2 linked regions of the Streptomyces venezuelae genome follow. The protein of the gene in region 1 interacts with the protein of each later gene in a pairwise test. Links are inferred from orthologs where the notes say so. Each region holds a gene or a part of one and is shown on either strand. Other genes may lie near its edges. The genes, in order: ligA and leuS.

What was found.
Region 2: the proteins of ligA (region 1) and leuS interact in binary tests that used the Escherichia coli proteins (3 or more experiments, as listed by UniProt). The link is inferred for Streptomyces venezuelae from one-to-one orthologs.

What each region holds. Positions count from the first base shown.
Region 1 is NZ_CP029193.1:5,838,442-5,846,976, forward strand. What follows is about bases 1-2,913. They hold ligA (NAD-dependent DNA ligase LigA), read left to right. Parts: upstream 1-321; coding sequence 322-2,505; downstream 2,506-2,913. Other genes in these bases: DEJ47_RS27125 (methionine synthase), read left to right, coding at 1-290. Also shown: DEJ47_RS27135 (putative bifunctional diguanylate cyclase/phosphodiesterase), read left to right, coding at 2,934-5,147; Asp-tRNA(Asn)/Glu-tRNA(Gln) amidotransferase subunit GatC, read left to right, coding at 5,255-5,551; Asp-tRNA(Asn)/Glu-tRNA(Gln) amidotransferase subunit GatA, read left to right, coding at 5,557-7,050; DEJ47_RS27150 (hypothetical protein), read left to right, coding at 7,047-7,286; Asp-tRNA(Asn)/Glu-tRNA(Gln) amidotransferase subunit GatB, read left to right, coding at 7,303-8,535. UniProt on the Escherichia coli protein: DNA ligase that catalyzes the formation of phosphodiester linkages between 5'-phosphoryl and 3'-hydroxyl groups in double-stranded DNA using NAD as a coenzyme and as the energy source for the reaction.
Region 2 is NZ_CP029193.1:2,605,272-2,614,309, forward strand. The notes cover bases 5,623-9,038. They hold leuS (leucine--tRNA ligase), read right to left. Parts: upstream 8,724-9,038; coding sequence 5,823-8,723; downstream 5,623-5,822. Other genes in these bases: DEJ47_RS12040 (hypothetical protein), read right to left, coding at 5,623-5,632. Also shown: DEJ47_RS12025 (ComEC/Rec2 family competence protein), read right to left, coding at 1-2,575; DEJ47_RS12030 (ComEA family DNA-binding protein), read right to left, coding at 2,572-3,786; DEJ47_RS12035 (DegV family protein), read right to left, coding at 3,957-4,802; more of DEJ47_RS12040, read right to left, coding at 4,880-5,622.

The sequences.
Region 1 (8,535 bases):
ATCTGCTCACCGAGCGTGACGACGAGGCGATCGGTGAGGCGGTCGAGGGCGGTACGCGGCTCTTCGCCGGTGTCGTGCCGGGCGTGGACGGCCGATTGTCAGACCCTGCCGGTAGCGTCATGGGTGTCAGGACGCTGTGGCGCAGGCTGGGGCTGAATCCGGGAACCCTCGCGGAGACGGTCGTGGTCACTCCGTCGTGCGGGCTCGCGGGCGCATCACCCGCGTATGCGCGTGCGGCGCTCGCCCACTGCGTCAGGGCGGCGAGATCGCTCGCGGACAACCCTGAGTAATTGGGTATGACGTAAACGGGAGGACGAAACGGTGGCTGTCGAACAGCAAGGCTCTGTGCCCGCCGAGGCACGGGATCAGCATGCCCAGCTGGCCGAGCAGATCGAGGAGCACCGCTTCCGGTATTACGTGAAGGACCAACCGGTCGTCAGCGATGCCGAGTTCGACAAGCTCCTGCGCTCCCTCGAAGCACTGGAGGACGAGCACCCCGAGCTGCGGACCCCCGACTCGCCGACCCAGAAGGTCTCGGGTTCGTACGAGACGGAGTTCACCGCCGTCGAGCACCGCGAACGCATGCTGTCCCTGGACAACGCGTTCGACGACGCGGAGCTCGCCGCCTGGGCCGACCGCGTCGCCAAGGAGGCGGGCACCCCGGACTTCCACCTCCTGTGCGAGCTGAAGGTCGACGGCCTCGCCGTCAACCTCACGTACGAGGACGGGAAGCTGACCCGCGCCGCGACCAGGGGCGACGGCCGCACCGGCGAGGACATCACGCCGAACGTCCGCACGATCGCGGACATCCCGCAGCGCCTCGCGGGCGACCGCGTCCCCGCCCTCGTGGAGATCCGCGGCGAGGTCTTCTTCCCCATGGAGAAGTTCGAGGAGCTCAACGCCCGCCTCGTCGAGGCGGGCGACAAGCCCTTCGCCAACCCGCGCAACGCGGCGGCGGGTTCACTGCGCCAGAAGGACCCGCGCGTCACCGCGACACGGCCGCTCCACATGGTGGTGCACGGCATCGGCGCCCGCGAGGGCCTCGACATCGACTGCCTCAGCCACGCCTACGAGCTGCTGCACGAGTGGGGCCTGCCCACCGCCAAGCACAACAAGGTCGTCGAGGGCCTCGAAGGCGTCCGGGACTTCATCGCGTACTTCGGGGAGAACCGCCACTCCGTGGAGCACGAGATCGACGGAGTCGTCGTCAAGCTCGACGAGATCCCGCTCCAGGGCCGCCTCGGCTCCACCTCGCGCGCCCCGCGCTGGGCCATCGCCTGGAAGTACGCGCCCGAGGAGGTCAACACCAAACTCATCAACATCCGCGTCGGCGTCGGCCGCACCGGCCGCGTCACGCCGTACGCGCAGGTGGAACCCGTCACCGTCGCGGGATCCGAGGTCGAGTTCGCCACCCTGCACAACCAGGACGTGGTGAAGAAGAAGGGCGTCTTCATCGGGGACACCGTCGTCATCCGCAAGGCCGGAGACGTCATCCCGGAGATCCTCGGACCCGTCGTCGACCTGCGGGACGGCACCGAACGGGAGTTCGTCATGCCCGCCGAGTGCCCCGAGTGCGGCACGGCGCTGCGTCCCATGAAGGAGGGCGACATCGACCTCCGCTGCCCCAACGCCCAGTCGTGCCCCGCCCAGTTGCGTGAACGTCTCTTCTACCTCGCGGGCCGCAAGTCCCTGGACATCGAGAACTTCGGGTACGTCGCCGCGGCCGCCCTCACCAGGCCCCTCGAGCCCGCCCAGCCGCCGATCCTCGACGAGGGCGACATCTTCGACCTGAAGGTCGAGGAGCTCCTGCCCATCAAGTCGTACGTACTGGACCAGGACTCCGGCCTGCCCAAGCGCGACCCCAAGACCGGCGAGGAGAAGGTCGTCACCTTCTTCGCCAACCAGAAGGGCGAGGCGAAGAAGAACACCCTGGCCATGCTGGAGAACATCGCGGCGGCCAAGGAACGCCCGCTCGCCCGCGTCCTCACGGGCCTCTCGATCCGGCACGTCGGCCCGGTGGCCGCCGAGGCGCTGGCCCGCGAGTTCCGGTCCATCGACCGCATCGATCAGGCCACCGAGGAGGAACTCGCCACGACGGAGGGCGTCGGCCCGACCATCGCGGCCTCCCTCAAACAGTGGTTCGCCGAGGACTGGCACCGGGAGATCCTGCGCAAGTGGCGGGAGGCCGGCGTGCGCATGGAGGAGGAGGCGAGCGGCGAGGACGAGGGCCCGCGGCCGCTCGCGGGCCTCACGGTCGTCGTCACCGGAACACTCGAACACCACACCCGGGATGGCGCGAAAGAGGCGCTGCAGAGTCGCGGAGCCAAGGTGACCGGTTCCGTTTCCAAGAAGACATCGTTCGTGGTCGTCGGCGACAACCCCGGGTCGAAGTACGACAAGGCCATGCAGGTGAAGGTTCCGGTTCTCAACGAGGAAGGGTTCGCCGTCCTGCTCGAACAAGGACCGGACGCGGCGCGGGAAGTCGCGCTTCCGACCGAGGAGTAGCGGTTGAAGGCCACCCGTTCGGCGCATACCAGAGGCATACGGGTGGCCGGGTCGCATTCGGGCAACCGTAGTCGACCGCTGCCCGTGGAAGCCTTCTGCGGCCTACTGTTGAGGTGTGCGCCTGCCGTGCCCCGCTGCGAACGGGGTATCACCTGCTCATCAAGAGCTTGGAAGGGGGCATCCCCTGCTCGGCGCGAGTGCGGGAGAACCGCATCTCCCCGCTCGAGCGGAATGCGGGGACGGATTCACGGGCGCGGCCGCATCAGGGCCGAGTCCGCATGGCGTGGGCACCGCCGGCTGTGAGAGGGACGGGAATGGAACCGACCGAGAGCGCCGCCCCCGACTCACGGCTGCGCGCGCGCCTGTGGCGCGCGCCGGGAGCCTGGCTGCGCGGCCGCCGGGCCGTGACGGACACCGACCCGGGCGGCATGCCGCAGCCCGCCCCCGGCTCCGGACCCTGCACCCTGAGCACTGCCGTCGAACCACGCGAACGGGCCTGGACGGCCGCACCCCAGCACGGCACCGACACCCCGGCGACTCTCGCGGGTCCCGGCGCACCGGCCGCGCAGGACGCCCGCGACCCCTGGCCGCTGCTGCCCCTCCTGACCGTCGCCGCGGCCGCCGTGCTGCTCGGCACCGGCTTCTTCCAGGCCTTCACGGGACGCCACGCCCTGTTCCCCACCGGCGCCGCGGGCTGGTCCCTCGCCATCCTCACCGGGCTCATCGTCGGGCACCTCGTCGCCCTCGGCCGCGACCGCTGGTGGGGCGGCACGGGCTCCGGCGGCGCCCTCACCGTCGCCGTCCTGCTCCTCTACGGCTGGGTGCCCGCCGGCATGGTCAGCCTCACCGTCGTCGTCCTCGTCGGCGTCGCGCGCAGGCACCGCTGGCGCCAGGGCCTGCTGCACGGCGCGGTCGACATCCTCGGCATCGGCGCGGGCGCGCTCACCCTGGCCGCGTTCGGCACGGCGCCCAGCGCCGAAACGCCCTGGCTCCCCGAGACCTGGGACCTCTACACCGCGCCCCAAGTGGCCCTGGTCGCCGTCGCCTACCTCGTCGTCACCCGCGTCCTGCTCTGGTACGTCCACGCGCCGCGCACCGAAGCCCTGCCCACCGTCACCCGCACCGCGCTCGTCCGGCAGGGCCTCCTCGGCATCGCGCTGCTCGGCATCGCCCCGCTGATCTGCGTCGTCGCGATCTCCCTGCCGATCCTGCTGCCCCTCTTCGCGATCCCGCTCGTCGCCCTCGACTCCACCCTCTGGATCGCCCGCGCACGCGCCGAGGAGCAGCTCCGCGACCCCCTCACCGGGCTGCCCAACCGGCAGTGGCTCCTCGAACGGACCTGGACCGCCCTCGACGACGCCGAGCGGATCGGCGTGCGGGCCGCGTTAATGCTCATCGACATGGACCGCTTCCGGTCGGTCAACGACACCCTCGGCCACCTCGCGGGGGACCGGCTGCTCCTCCAGATCGCGGACCGGCTGCGTCTCGCGCTGCCCCGCGGCGCGGAGGCCGCGCGCCTCGGCGGTGACGAGTTCGCCGTCCTGCTGCCGGTCGCCGACTCCACCACGTCGGCCACGCGGGTGGCCCGCCAGCTCGTCGCCGCGCTCGGCTCCCCGCTCGACCTCGACGGCCTCACCCTCGTCCTGGAGGCCAGCGCGGGCCTCGCGGTCTTCCCCGACCACGCACTCGACGCCGAAGGCCTGCTCCGCCGTGCGGACGTCGCGATGTACCAGGCCAAACGGGACCGCACGGGCGTCGAGGTCTACGAATCCAAGCGCGACTCCAACACCCCGGACCGCCTCGGCCTCCTCGGCGACCTGCGCCGGGCCCTCGACGCGGGCGACGTGGAGCTGCACTACCAGCCGAAGGTCCAGTTCGACGGACAGGTGGCCGGCCTCGAGGCGCTGGTGCGCTGGGTGCACCCCGAACGGGGGAAGGTGCCGCCCGACGAGTTCATCGCCATCGCCGAGTCGTCCGGCCTCATGCCGCACCTCACGGAGTACGTCCTGGAGACCGCGCTCGGCCAGGTCGCCAAGTGGCAGGCGCAGGGCCTGAAGGTCCCCGTCGCCGTGAACGTCTCCCCGCGCGACGTCCACACGCCGGGCTTCGCCGGGGCGGTCGCCGCCCGCCTCGCCCGCCACGGGGTCCCCGCGGGAGCCCTGCAACTGGAGATAACCGAGCACGTCCTCCTGGAGGACCCACAACGCGCCGCGGACACGTTGGCCGGGCTGACCGGCCACGGCGTCAAGATGTCCCTCGACGACTTCGGCACGGGGTACTCCTCCCTGGTCCACCTGCGCCGCCTCCCGGTCAGCGAGCTGAAGATCGACCGCTCCTTCGTGGCCCGCCTCGCCGTCGACAACGAGGACGCGGAGATCGTCCGCTGCACCGTCGACCTCGCCCACTCCCTCGGCCTGCTCGTCGTCGCCGAGGGCGTCGAGGACGACGAGACGTGGGAGCGGCTGCGGGACCTCGGATGCGACGCGGTCCAGGGCTGGCTCGTCGCCGCCGCGATGCCGGCCGAGGAGACGACGGCGTGGCTCCGCGCCCGCGGCTCCCGCGGGTGGCGCCGCCCTGCAGACGTAGCGGCGGAAGCGGCGAACGCCTCCGCGGACCAGTCCCCGGGCCACGTGGTCCAGTAACCCTCACCGGCGCCCCGGAGCCCCGGGAAGAAACCGTTTCACGGGCACGGGCCGGGGACCCATAGGATTGGGGCACAACCCGCACACTCACCCCTGAGGATCGCCGCATGCCTGGCATCACGCGCGAGGAGGTCGCCCACCTCGCCCGCCTTGCACGTCTGGAGCTGAAGGCCGAGGAGCTCGACCACTTCGCCGGACAGCTCGACGACATCATCGGCGCGGTCGCCCGCGTCTCGGAGGTCGCCGACCAAGACGTACCGCCGACCTCGCACCCGCTGCCGCTGACGAACGTCATGCGCGCGGACGAGGTCCGTCCGTCGCTCACCCCCGAGCAGGCGCTCTCGGGCGCCCCCGCCCAGGAGCAGCAGCGTTTCAAGGTGCCGCAGATCCTGGGGGAGGACTGAAAGTCATGACGGACATCATCAAGCTCACCGCAGCAGACATCGCGTCGAGGATCGCCTCCGGCGAGCTCACCGCGGTCGAGGTCACCGAGGCCCACCTGGCCCGCATCGACGCCGTCGACGAGAAGGTCCACGCCTTCCTGCACGTCGACCGCGAGGGCGCCCTCGCGCAGGCCCGCGCCGTCGACGAGAAGCGCGCCCGGGGCGAGAAGCTCGGCCCGCTGGCGGGCGTCCCCGTCGCACTCAAGGACATCTTCACCACCGAGGGCGTGCCGACCACCGTCGGCTCGAAGATCCTCGAGGGCTGGATCCCGCCGTACGACGCGACCGTCACCAAGCGCCTGAAGGCCGCCGACGTCGTCATCCTCGGCAAGACCAACATGGACGAGTTCGCCATGGGGTCCTCGACGGAGAACAGCGCGTACGGCCCCACCGGCAACCCCTGGGACCTCACCCGCATCCCCGGCGGCTCCGGCGGCGGCTCCTCCGCCGCCCTCGCCTCGTACGAGAGCCCCCTGGCCCTCGGCACGGACACCGGCGGCTCGATCCGCCAGCCCGCGGCCGTCACCGGCACGGTCGGCGTCAAGCCGACCTACGGCGGCGTGTCCCGCTACGGCATGGTCGCGTTCAGCTCCAGCCTCGACCAGGGCGGCCCCTGTGCCCGCACGGTCCTCGACGCCGCGCTGCTGCACGAGGTCATCGCGGGGCACGACGAGCTCGACTCGACGTCCATCGACGCCCCGGTCCCGCCGGTCGTCGAGGCCGCCCGCAACGGCTCCGTCCAGGGCATGCGCGTCGGCGTCGTCAAGCAGTTCCGCGGCGAGGGCTACCAGGCCGGTGTCGTCCAGCGCTTCGACGAGTCGGTGGAGCTCCTCAAGGAGCTCGGCGCCGAGATCGTCGAGCTGGACTGCCCGACGTTCGACCTGGCGCTCTCCGCGTACTACCTGATCGCGCCCTCCGAGTGCTCCTCGAACCTCGCCCGCTTCGACGCCATGCGCTACGGCCTGCGCGTCGGCGACGACGGCACGAAGTCCGCCGAGGACGTCACCGCGCTGACCCGCGAGGCCGGCTTCGGCGACGAGGTCAAGCGCCGCATCATCCTCGGAACGTACGCGCTCAGCTCCGGCTACTACGACGCGTACTACGGCAGCGCCCAGAAGGTCCGCACGCTCATCACCCGCGAGTTCGAAGCGGCGTTCGAGCAGGTCGACGTGATCGTCTCCCCGACGACGCCGACCACCGCGTTCCCGATCGGCGAGCGCGCCGACGACCCGATGGCGATGTACCTCGCCGACCTGTGCACCATCCCGACCAACCTGGCGGGCAACGCCGCCATGTCGCTGCCCTGCGGCCTCGCGCCGGAGGACGGCCTGCCCGTCGGGCTGCAGATCATCGCCCCCGCCATGAAGGACGACCGGCTGTACAAGGTCGGCGCTGCCGTCGAGGCCGCCTTCGTGGAAAAGTGGGGTCACCCGCTGCTTGAGGAGGCACCGTCGCTGTGAGTGCACTGAACAAGGCCAAGGGCTTCAAGAAGTCCAAGACCGGCACGTACCTGTCGATCGGCACCACCGCGTTCGGCGCGGTCAGCGTGCTCAAGCAGGCCAGGATGGCCCGCTCGGAGCACGACACGCTCCGTCTCGTGGATGCCGTCGTCTCCGCTGCCGCCATCGTCACCGGCGTCGCGCTGCTCGTACGCGAGCTCAAGCGCCTCGGCGACGACGACGTCCTGCTGGGCTGAGAGGGAAAGTTTCACCGTGACTGTCACTTCTGACCTGGTGTCGTACGAGGAAGCCCTCGCGACGTACGACCCCGTCATGGGCCTCGAGGTCCATGTCGAGCTCGGCACCAAGACCAAGATGTTCTGCGGCTGCTCGACCGCGCTCAAGCAGGACGCCAACAGCCAGACCTGCCCGACCTGTCTCGGCCTGCCCGGCGCCCTGCCGGTCGTCAACGAGATCGGCGTCGAGTCCGCGATCAAGATCGGCCTCGCGCTGAACTGCGAGATCGCCGAGTGGTGCCGCTTCGCCCGGAAGAACTACTTCTATCCGGACATGCCGAAGAACTTCCAGACCTCCCAGTACGACGAGCCGATCGCCTTCAACGGCTATCTGGACGTCCAGCTGGAGGACGGCGAGGTCTTCCGCGTCGAGATCGAGCGCGCCCACATGGAGGAGGACACCGGCAAGTCCACGCACGTGGGCGGCGCGACGGGCCGTATCCACGGCGCCTCGCACTCCCTCCTGGACTACAACCGCGCCGGCATCCCGCTCATCGAGATCGTCACCAAGCCGATCGAGGGCGCGGGCGAGCGTGCCCCCGAGGTCGCCAAGGCGTACGTCGCCGAGCTGCGCGAGCTCATCAAGGCGCTCGACGTCTCCGAGGCCCGGATGGACAAGGGCCAGATGCGCTGCGACGTGAACCTCTCGCTGCGCCCCAAGGGGCAGCAGGAGTTCGGCACACGCAGCGAGACGAAGAACGTCAACTCGCTGCGCTCCGTGGAACGCGCGGCGCGCTTCGAGATCCAGCGCCACGCCGCGGTGCTCAACTCCGGCGGCACCATCGTGCAGGAGACCCGTCACTTCCACGAGGACGACGGCTCCACCACCTCCGGGCGCATCAAGGACAACGCCGAGGACTACCGGTACTTCCCGGAGCCCGACCTCGTCCCCGTCGCCCCGGCCCGCGAGTGGGTCGAGAAGCTGCGGGCCGGCCTGCCCGAGATGCCGCGCGTCCGCCGCAACCGCCTCCGCGAGGAGTGGGGGATCAGCGAGCACGACATGCAGTCGATCCTCAACGCGGGTGCGGTCGAGCCGATCGTCGCCACCATCGAGGCGGGCGCCGACGCGGCGTCGGCCCGCAAGTGGTGGATGGGCGAGCTGGCCCGTAACGCCAACGAGTCGGGTGTCGCCCTGGAGGAGCTCCCGATCACTCCGGCGCATGTCGCCCGGGTGACCGCGCTCGTCTCCGCGGGCGACCTCAACGACAAG
Region 2 (9,038 bases), 3.2 Mb from region 1 along the record:
CCCCCGCCCGGGACCCCGTCCCCGCCCGGGGCTCCGTCCCCTCCCCCATCACCGCGACCGCCCCATCCGTGTCCGTGCGCAGCACCTGCGCTCCCCCGGCCCGCAGCGCCGCCAGGGTGAGGGGCGACGGATGGCCGTACGAGTTGTCCGCACCGCACGAGATCAGTGCCAGCCTCGGCGCCGCCCTGCGCAGCAGGCCCGGGTCCTGGTGGGCCGAGCCGTGGTGAGCGACTTTCAGCACGTCCACGGAGCCGAGCGACGCCGCGGCCGGGCTCCGCAACAACGCCCTCTGCGCGGGCGGTTCCAAGTCGCCGAGAAGCAGCATCGTCAGCCCACCCGTCCGCACGAGCAGCGTCACGCTCGCGTCGTTCGGCCCCTCGGGTCTCGGCACCGGCCCCGCCGGAGGCCACAGCACCTGCCAGTCCAGAGGCCCGGCCCTGCGCCGCTCCCCCGCCACGGCCGACACCACCGGAACCCGCGCGACTGCCGCCTGCCTCCGCACGAAGTCGGCCTGCTCCGGCGGCTCCCGGAACCCCGTCGTCTGGATCTCCCCCACCTCGCGTCCCCGCAGCACCCCGGGCAGCCCCGCCACATGGTCCGCGTGGAAGTGCGTGAGCAGGACGAGCGGCACCCGTGTGATCCCGAGCGAGCGCAGGCACCGGTCCGCCGACAGCGGGTCGGGCCCCGCGTCGACCACCACCCCCGCGCCGTCCCCCGCCGCGAGCACCGTCGCGTCCCCCTGCCCGACGTCGCACATCACAAGCCGCCACCCCGGCGGCGGCCACCCCGTGATCACCCGCGTGACGGGCGGGGGCTGGACGACCACCAGGAAGAACAGGGCGGCACAGGCCGCGACCACCCAGGGATGCCGCACGATCCGGCGCCCCAGCAGGACGAGGACCACGGTGACCACCGCGAGCACGAGCCCCCCGCGCCAGCCGCCCGGCCAGTCGACACCGTTCCCCGGCAGCGCCGCCCCCGTGCGAGCGATACCCGCGATCCACTCCGTCGGCCAACTCGCGCCCCACGCGAGCGCCTTCGCAACGGGCATCGCGACCGGCGCCACCGCCAGCGCCGCGAACCCGAGCACCGTGGCAGGCGCGACGGCGAACTCGGCGAGGAGATTGCACGGCACCGCGACCAGACTCACCCGCGCCGCGAGGACGGCGACGACGGGTGCGCAGACCGCCTGAGCCGCGGCCGCGGCGGCCAGCGCGTCGGCCAACCTCGCCGGCACCCCTCTGCCGCGCAACGCCGCGCCCCAGCGCGGCGCGAGGGTGAGCAGGGCACCGGTGGCCAGGACAGAGAGCAGGAATCCGGGGCTCCGGGCCAGCCACGGGTCGTACAGGACCAGCACCAGCACCGCCGTCGCCAGCGCCGGAACGAGCGACCGGCGCCGTCCCGTGACGATGGCGAGCAACGCGATCAGCCCGCAGGCCGCGGCCCGCAACACGCTCGGGTCCGGTCGGCAGACAATGACGAACCCGATGGTCAGCACCCCGCCGAGCGCCGCGGTCGTGCGCAACGGGATGCCCAGCCTCGGCGCGAGACCGCGCCGCTCGGCCCGCTGGGCGAGACCCGGCGGCCCGATGAGCAGGACGAGGACGATCGTCAGGTTCGCCCCGCTCACAGCGAGCAGATGCGTGAGATCGGTCGCCCGGAACGCCTGGTCCAGCTCGGCCGGCACCCGTGAGGTGTCCCCGACGACGAGCCCGGGGAGCAACGCACGGGCATCGGCCGGCAGGCCGTCCGTTGCCTCCCGCAATCCGCCCCTCAGCTTTCCGGCCACCTGCTGCGCCCCGGAAGGCGCCCCCACGATCCGGGGCGCCCGCTCCCCGTCCACCCGCAGCACAGCGGCGGCCCGGCCCCCGTCCGACATCGGCGGCGCCAACCGCCCCTTCACCCGTACGCGCGTCGACGGCAGAAGGGCGGTCCAGGAGGGAGTGGGGGTAGTGAGGTGGGCCACATCCTGGTCGGAGGCGGCGGGCGCGGCGGAGGCAGGCCCGTCGGCCTCCCTTCGCACCACCACCAAGACCGGGGTGCGGGTCCCGGTCGATGTGCCGTCCGCCTGTAGGACTTGAAGGACTTCCGCGTCCAGAAGCACGGCCGGCGGCATGGCGTGTGCGCCGGCCACGCGGGGACGGGTGCGCCGAGGATCGGACGTGACCCTCAACTCCGCTTCCACGTGAGCGTATTCGCCTGCCAACGCCGGTACCGGCCCGCGCCTCAGGTCCGCCCCGTGCAGCGCCGCCGAGGCCGCCGCCCCAGCGGCGCACAGCAGAGCCGCGGCGGCTGTGAAGCGGCCCCACCGTCTCGGTCCGCCGGGCCCTGTCCGAGCGGGTCCGCCACCTCCGGCACCCCGAGCCGTCCATGTCACCAACAGGACTCCGGCCGCCAGTACGCCGACCGCCACCGTGGTGATCGCCCAGCGCGGTGGGGCGTCCAGCATCAGGGCCGCAGAACCCCACGCCGCCAGCGCGGGCGGCACGAGCCGCAGGTCCGCCGGGCCCTCCTGCCGGGGATGCGAGGCGCCGAGGCGGTGGCCCGACGCGAGGTGAACCGCCGGGCGCGTCATGGCCGTACGAGACCCTGGAGATCGGCGAAGCGCCGGTCACCGATGCCGTTGACCTCGCGGAGCTCCTCGACCGAGCGGAAACCGCCGTGCTGAGCGCGGTAGTCGAGGATGTGCTGCGCCAATACGGGGCCTACTCCGGGGAGTTCGTCGAGCTGCTCCGCGGTCGCCGTGTTCAGGCCGATGGGACCGGCGGCTCCTGTCCCGGCGGCACCCGATCCGGCCGCACCCGGACCGGCCGCACCTGGTCCGGTCGTCCCCGACCCGCCGGAACCCGGTCCAGCCGACCCGGCCCCCACGCCACTCGTCCCGCCCACCACCACCTGCTCACCGTCCACCAGGAACCGCGCCCGATTGAGGTCGCCCGTCTTCGTGCCCGGACTGACCCCGCCGGCGGCCCGCAGCGCGTCCGCCACCCGGGATCCGGCGGGCAGCCGATGAACGCCCGGCTTGCGGACCTTCCCGCTGACGTCCACCACGATCACGCCCGCGGCACCGGCGTCTCCCGCAGCCGCCCCCGCACCCGCCGACGTCCTCCCCGCCTGCACCGCAGGTCCCGGCGACGGAGCGGGCTGCGCGCCCCGCTCGGCGTCAGCCCCCGCCTCACGGACCACGTCCGGTGGCCGTACCGGCTGGGCCCGTCCCGTCCAGAAATGCTGGGCGGCGAAGACCGCGGCGACCCCGAGGACCAGGACGAGCGCCACCACGGCTCGTCGTTCGAGCCCGCACCTCGCCTGCACCCACATCGGCAGCCGCTCCCGCACGGCAAGCCCCAGCCGCTCCTTCCGCGAGGTCCCCGCCTGCGCGCCCTCCCCCTCACACGAGGCCACTACTTCACACGAGGCCGCTACTTCTACCGGCGCCTCTTCCTTCGTGCCCCAGCTCCCGCCCACCAGCGCCGCATCCGGACCCGCCACCTCCAGCCTCGGCGAGGGTGAGGGCGAGGGCGGGTGCTGCGGGGAGGGCGAGGGCAGAGGCACCGCAGGCCAAGGCGGTGGCTGTGGTTCCGCGAACAGGCTCTCCGCCCGCCGCCTGACCGCATCGCCCGACGCACGTCGGCGCCGGGCCCGCCCGCGAGCGTGCCGCGTACCGGCGCGGCCATCAAGTGCACGCCCGCCCGCCGCGCGCCCGTCCGCCGCACGCCCGTCGGACCCCGGGCCACGCCCAGGCCCGCTCGTCGCGGAAACTGTCCGGGAAACTGATCGAGTCGTCATGCCGACGACGCTACGGACCGCCCGCACCACGTGTTGATCTTGCTCAAATTCCGTGGACTACCCGGCAGTTGTGGATAACTCCGCCACCCATACGTGGGACTGACACGACAGCGGTCTGACGCGACAGGGGTCTGACGTGACAGGGGTCTGACACGACAGCGGGCCCCACCTCAACGAGGCGAGACCACAGCCCCCAGCAGTCCCGGCCCCGTGTGCGCCCCGATCACCGCTCCGACCTCGCTCACGTGCAGTTCACCGAGGTCCGGCACCTGCTCCCTGAGCCGCTCGGCAAGCGTCGACGCCCGGTCCGGGGCCGCCAGGTGGTGCACCGCGACGTCGACCCGGCCGGAACCGGCGCGCTCGACCACGATCTCCTCGAGACGGGCGATCGCCTTCGACGCCGTCCGTACCTTCTCCAGCATGTCGATGCGGCCGCCGTCCAGCTTCAGCAGCGGCTTGACGGCGAGCGCGGAGCCGAAGAGCGCCTGAGCCGCGCCAATGCGGCCGCCCCTGCGGAGATAGTCCAGCGTGTCGACGTAGAAGAACGCGGACGTTCCCGCCGCCCGCTTCTCGGCGGCGGCCACCGCCTCCTCCGCCGAGTCGCCGGCCTCCGCGGCCTGGGCCGCCGCGAGGGCGCAGAAGCCGAGCGCCATCGCCACCATGCCGGTGTCCACCACCCGCACCGGCACCGGCGACTCCTTCGCGGCGAGGACCGCGGCGTCGTACGTGCCGGAGAACTCGGCGGACAGGTGGAGCGAGACGATGTCGGTCGCGCCCGTCTCGGCGATCCTGCGGTAAGTGTCCGCGAAGACTTGAGGGCTGGGCCGGGACGTGGTCACCGACTTGCGTTTCTGCAGGGCCAGGGCGAGGGAGCGGGCCGAGATCTCGGTGCCCTCCTCCAGCGCCTGGTCCCCCAGGACCACGGTCAGCGGCACCGCGGTGATGTTGTGCCGCTCCATCGTCTCCTGCGGCAGGTAGGCCGTTGAATCCGTGACGATCGCGACATGGCGGGACATGAGCTGGAGGTTACCTGTCTGCGCCGTCGGGTGGCAGTCCGGGCCCTCCCCGCCCCGGTGCTCCGGCGCCGGGCGGATCAGGTCGTGCTCTCGGGCTTGGCCTTCTTCTCCCACGGATACGTCACCCGCGCGCCGGGCGGAGTGATCGCGGGCCGCGTCGGCTCCTGGGCCGCCCGACGGGCCGCCCCGGGCTCTTCCGGCGAGGGCTCGGGCGAGGGCTCGAACGAAGGGCCGGACGCGGGGTCGGGCCAGGCGGCCGGGGCCGCGGCCCGGTCGGGCGCCGGCTCCGTCGTCCAGTGCCGCAGGGCACCCGCCTCCATGTCGATCTGTGTGCTCAGCGAGTCCAGGTCGTCGTCGGCGAATCGCCGGGCCCGGTCGCGCGCCGACCACCGCAGGGAGTCGGCGGCCTTCGTGATCTGTTCCGTGCGCTCCCGCAGCGCGGGAAGCCGTTCGGTCAGGGCCGCCTTGTCCGGGTCGCGCTCAAGGCGACGCAGCTCGTCGTCCAGCTCGTGTCCGTGGACGCTGAGCCGTTCGAACAGTTGCAGGGTCTCCTTCAGCGAGGCGTCGTCGGGGGCCCCCGCCTGGAGGACGTCCTGCGTGGCCCGCATGGAAGTGCGCAAGGAGAGTCGCAGCTGCGCCAGTTCCCCGGCGCTGCCGGTCTGCGCGAAGCTCTTCGCCCGCAGTGTGGTGTCCTCCACGGTCCGGCGGGCCTCCGTGATGGTGCGGTCCACGCCTCGCTTGGCCGCCTTGACGACCTTCACCGTCGCGTAGATGCCCACCACCAGGAACAGCACGAACAGCAGCGCCACGATCGCGCCCACGGCTTCCATGACGCTCCTCTCCGCATCCGGTCGGCTCGGTCCGCTCCATCGACCTCTTCCACCGTAAACGGAGAAGGCAGGCCGGAGGTTCCAGCGGAACCCCCAACCTGCCCGTAAGGGAAGACCCCTATACCGCTACGCGCGAACAGTCACACGCGAGCCGTCCGGCACACGCGAACCGTCCGGCACACGCGAGCCGTCACGCAGGAACGATGTTCACCAGCTTCGGCGCCCGCACGATCACCTTGCGGATGCCCGCGCCGTCCAGTGCCGCCACGACCCGCTCGTCGGCCAGCGCCACCTTCTCCAGCTCGGCGTCGGAGATGGAAGGCGAGACCTCCAGGCGCGCCTTGACCTTGCCCTTGATCTGCACGACGCAGGTCACGGACTCGTCCACGACGTACGCCGGGTCGGCGACCGGGAAGTCCTGGTGGACCACCGAGTCGGTGTGGCCCAGCTTGCGCCACAGCTCCTCGGCGATGTGCGGGGCCAGCGGCGCGATCAGCAGCACCAGGCGCTCCGCGACGGACCTGGGCACCGCGCCGCCCACCTTCGTCAGGTGGTTGTTCAGCTCGGTGATCTTGGCGATGGCGGTGTTGAACCGCATCCCGTCCAGGTCCTGGCGCACCCCGTCGATGGCCTTGTGCAGGGCCCGCAGGGTGGACTCGTCGATGTCCGCCTCGGCGACGTCGGCGACGGTGACCTCACCGGTCGCCTCGTCGACGATCAGGCGCCACAGCCGCTGCAGCAGCCGGTACTGGCCGACGACCGCGCGCGTGTCCCAGGGGCGCGACACGTCCAGGGGGCCCATCGCCATCTCGTACAGGCGCAGGGTGTCCGCGCCGTACTCGTCGCAGATCTCGTCCGGCGTGACGGCGTTCTTCAGGGACTTGCCCATCTTGCCCAGCTCGCGCTTGACCGGCTCGCCCTCGAAGAAGAACGTGCCGTCGCGCTCCTCCACCTCGGTGGCCGGCACCGGGAAGCCGCGGCTGTCCCGGTAGACGTAGGCCTGGATCATGCCCTGGTTGTACAGCTTGTGGAACGGCTCGGCGGACGAGATGTGGCCCAGGTCGAACAGGATCTTCGACCAGAAGCGCGCGTACAGCAGGTGCAGCACGGCGTGCTCGGCGCCGCCCACGTACAGGTCGACGCCGCCGGTCGGCTGGCCTTCGCGCGGGCCCATCCAGTACTGCTCGACGGCCGGGTCGACCAGCTGCTGGTCGTTGCGCGGGTCCAGGTAGCGCAGCTCGTACCAGCACGAACCCGCCCAGTTGGGCATGGTGTTGGTCTCGCGGCGGTAGGTGCGCGGGCCGTCGCCCAGGTCCAGGGTGACGTTGACCCAGTCCTCGTTGCGGGACAGCGGCGTCTCCGGGGAGGTGTTCGCGTCGTCCGGGTCGAAGGTGCGCGGGGAGTAGTCGTCGACCTCCGGCAGTTCCAGGGGCAGCATCGACTCGGGCAGCGCGTGGGCGACGCCGTCCTCGTCGTAGACGATCGGGAACGGCTCGCCCCAGTAGCGCTGGCGGCTGAACAGCCAGTCGCGCAGCCGGAAGTTGACGGTGCCCTCGCCGATGCCGCGGGTGGCCAGCCAGCCCGTGATGCGGGCCTTGGCGCCCGCGACGTCCATGCCGTCGAGGGAGATCTCCTGGTTCGCGGAGTTGATCAGCTTCGCCTCGTACGAGGAGAAGGCGTCGTCCCACGCGCGCGGGTCGGTGCCGCGGTCGTCCGACGGCTCCACCACGCAGCGCATCGGCAGGTTGAAGGCGCGCGCGAAGGCGAAGTCGCGGCTGTCGTGCGCCGGGACGGCCATGATCGCGCCGGTGCCGTAGCCCATCAGTACGTAGTCGGCGATGAAGACCGGGACCTGCTCGCCGCTGACCGGGTTGGTGGCGTAGACGCCGGTGAAGACGCCGGTCTTCTCCTTGGCGTCGGCCTGGCGCTCGACGTCGGACTTGGCAGCGGCGAACGCGCGGTACTTGGCGATGGCCTCGGCCGGGGTGGCGTGCCCGCCGGTCCACGTCTCGTGGGTGCCCTCGGGCCAGGCGTCCGGGATGACCTTGTCGACCAGGTCGTGCTCGGGCGCCAGGACCATGTAGGTCGCGCCGAACAGGGTGTCCTGGCGGGTGGTGAAGACGGTGATCGCGTCGCCCTCGATGCCCACGGGGAAACGTACGCGGGCGCCTTCGGAACGGCCGATCCAGTTGCGCTGCTGCAGCTTGATGGCCTCGGGCCAGTCCAGCGCGTCCAGATCGTCCAGCAGGCGGTCGGCGTACGCCGTGATGCGCATGTTCCACTGGCGCAGCTTGGCCTTGAAGACGGGGAAGTTGCCGCGCTCGGAGCGGCCGTCGGCGGTGACTTCCTCGTTGGCCAGGACGGTGCCCAGGCCGGGGCACCAGTTGACGGGCGCGTCGGAGGCGTAGGCCAGGCGGTACTGGCTGAGCACCTCGGCGCGCTCGGCGGCGTCCAGCTCGCTCCACGCGCGCGTGGAGTCCGGTACGGCGCGTTCACCGCTCTCGAACTGGGCGACCAGATCGGCGATGGGGCGGGCCTTCGCGGCGTCGGTGTCGTACCAGGAGTTGAAGATCTGGACGAAGATCCACTGGGTCCACTTGTAGTACTCGGGGTCGATCGTCGCGAACGAGCGCCGCTTGTCGTGGCCCAGACCCAGCGCGCGCAGCTGGGACTTCATGTTCTCGATGTTGGCCTCGGTGGAGACCCGCGGGTGGGTGCCGGTCTGGACCGCGTACTGCTCGGCGGGCAGGCCGAAGGCGTCGAAGCCCAGGGTGTGCAGGACGTTGTGTCCCGTCATGCGCTGGAAGCGCGCGAAGACGTCCGTGGCGATGTATCCCAGGGGGTGACCGACGTGCAGGCCCGCTCCGGAGGGGTACGGGAACATGTCCATGATGAACTTCTTCGGCTTGGCCACCAGCGCGGCCTCGGCCTCGTCCCGCGCGGCCATGTCCCCGCTCGGGTTCGGCGCCTCGTAGGTGCCGTCGGCGTCCCAGAAGTCCTGCCAGCGTGCCTCGATGTCGGCGGCCAGAGCGGCCGTATAGCGGTGCGGCGCGGCCACCTCGGAGGCGGCAGCAGAATTCGTCTCGCTCATGATCCTCAAAGCTCCATCGATCGTCTCTGCCTGCGGAATTGACCGTGCTGGTCAAACAAAAATGCCCCTCGCACAGGAGGGGACGCCGCGCCGATTCCGACCGCGATTCACCGGCGGTCGGGACTGATCAGCGCGGCCCGCTAAGCAGAAGGCGTACGGCACGCATGGCGTCAGGGTACCGCAGCGCTCCCGCGGCCCGCGACGAGCTTCCGCGCCGTCGCCGCGACGGACCGCCGCACTGATGCCACCTTTAGGCGTTGGCCAAGGATTACTCCGCGTACCGCCCACTATCGGGGCAACACCAAGATCGCGTCG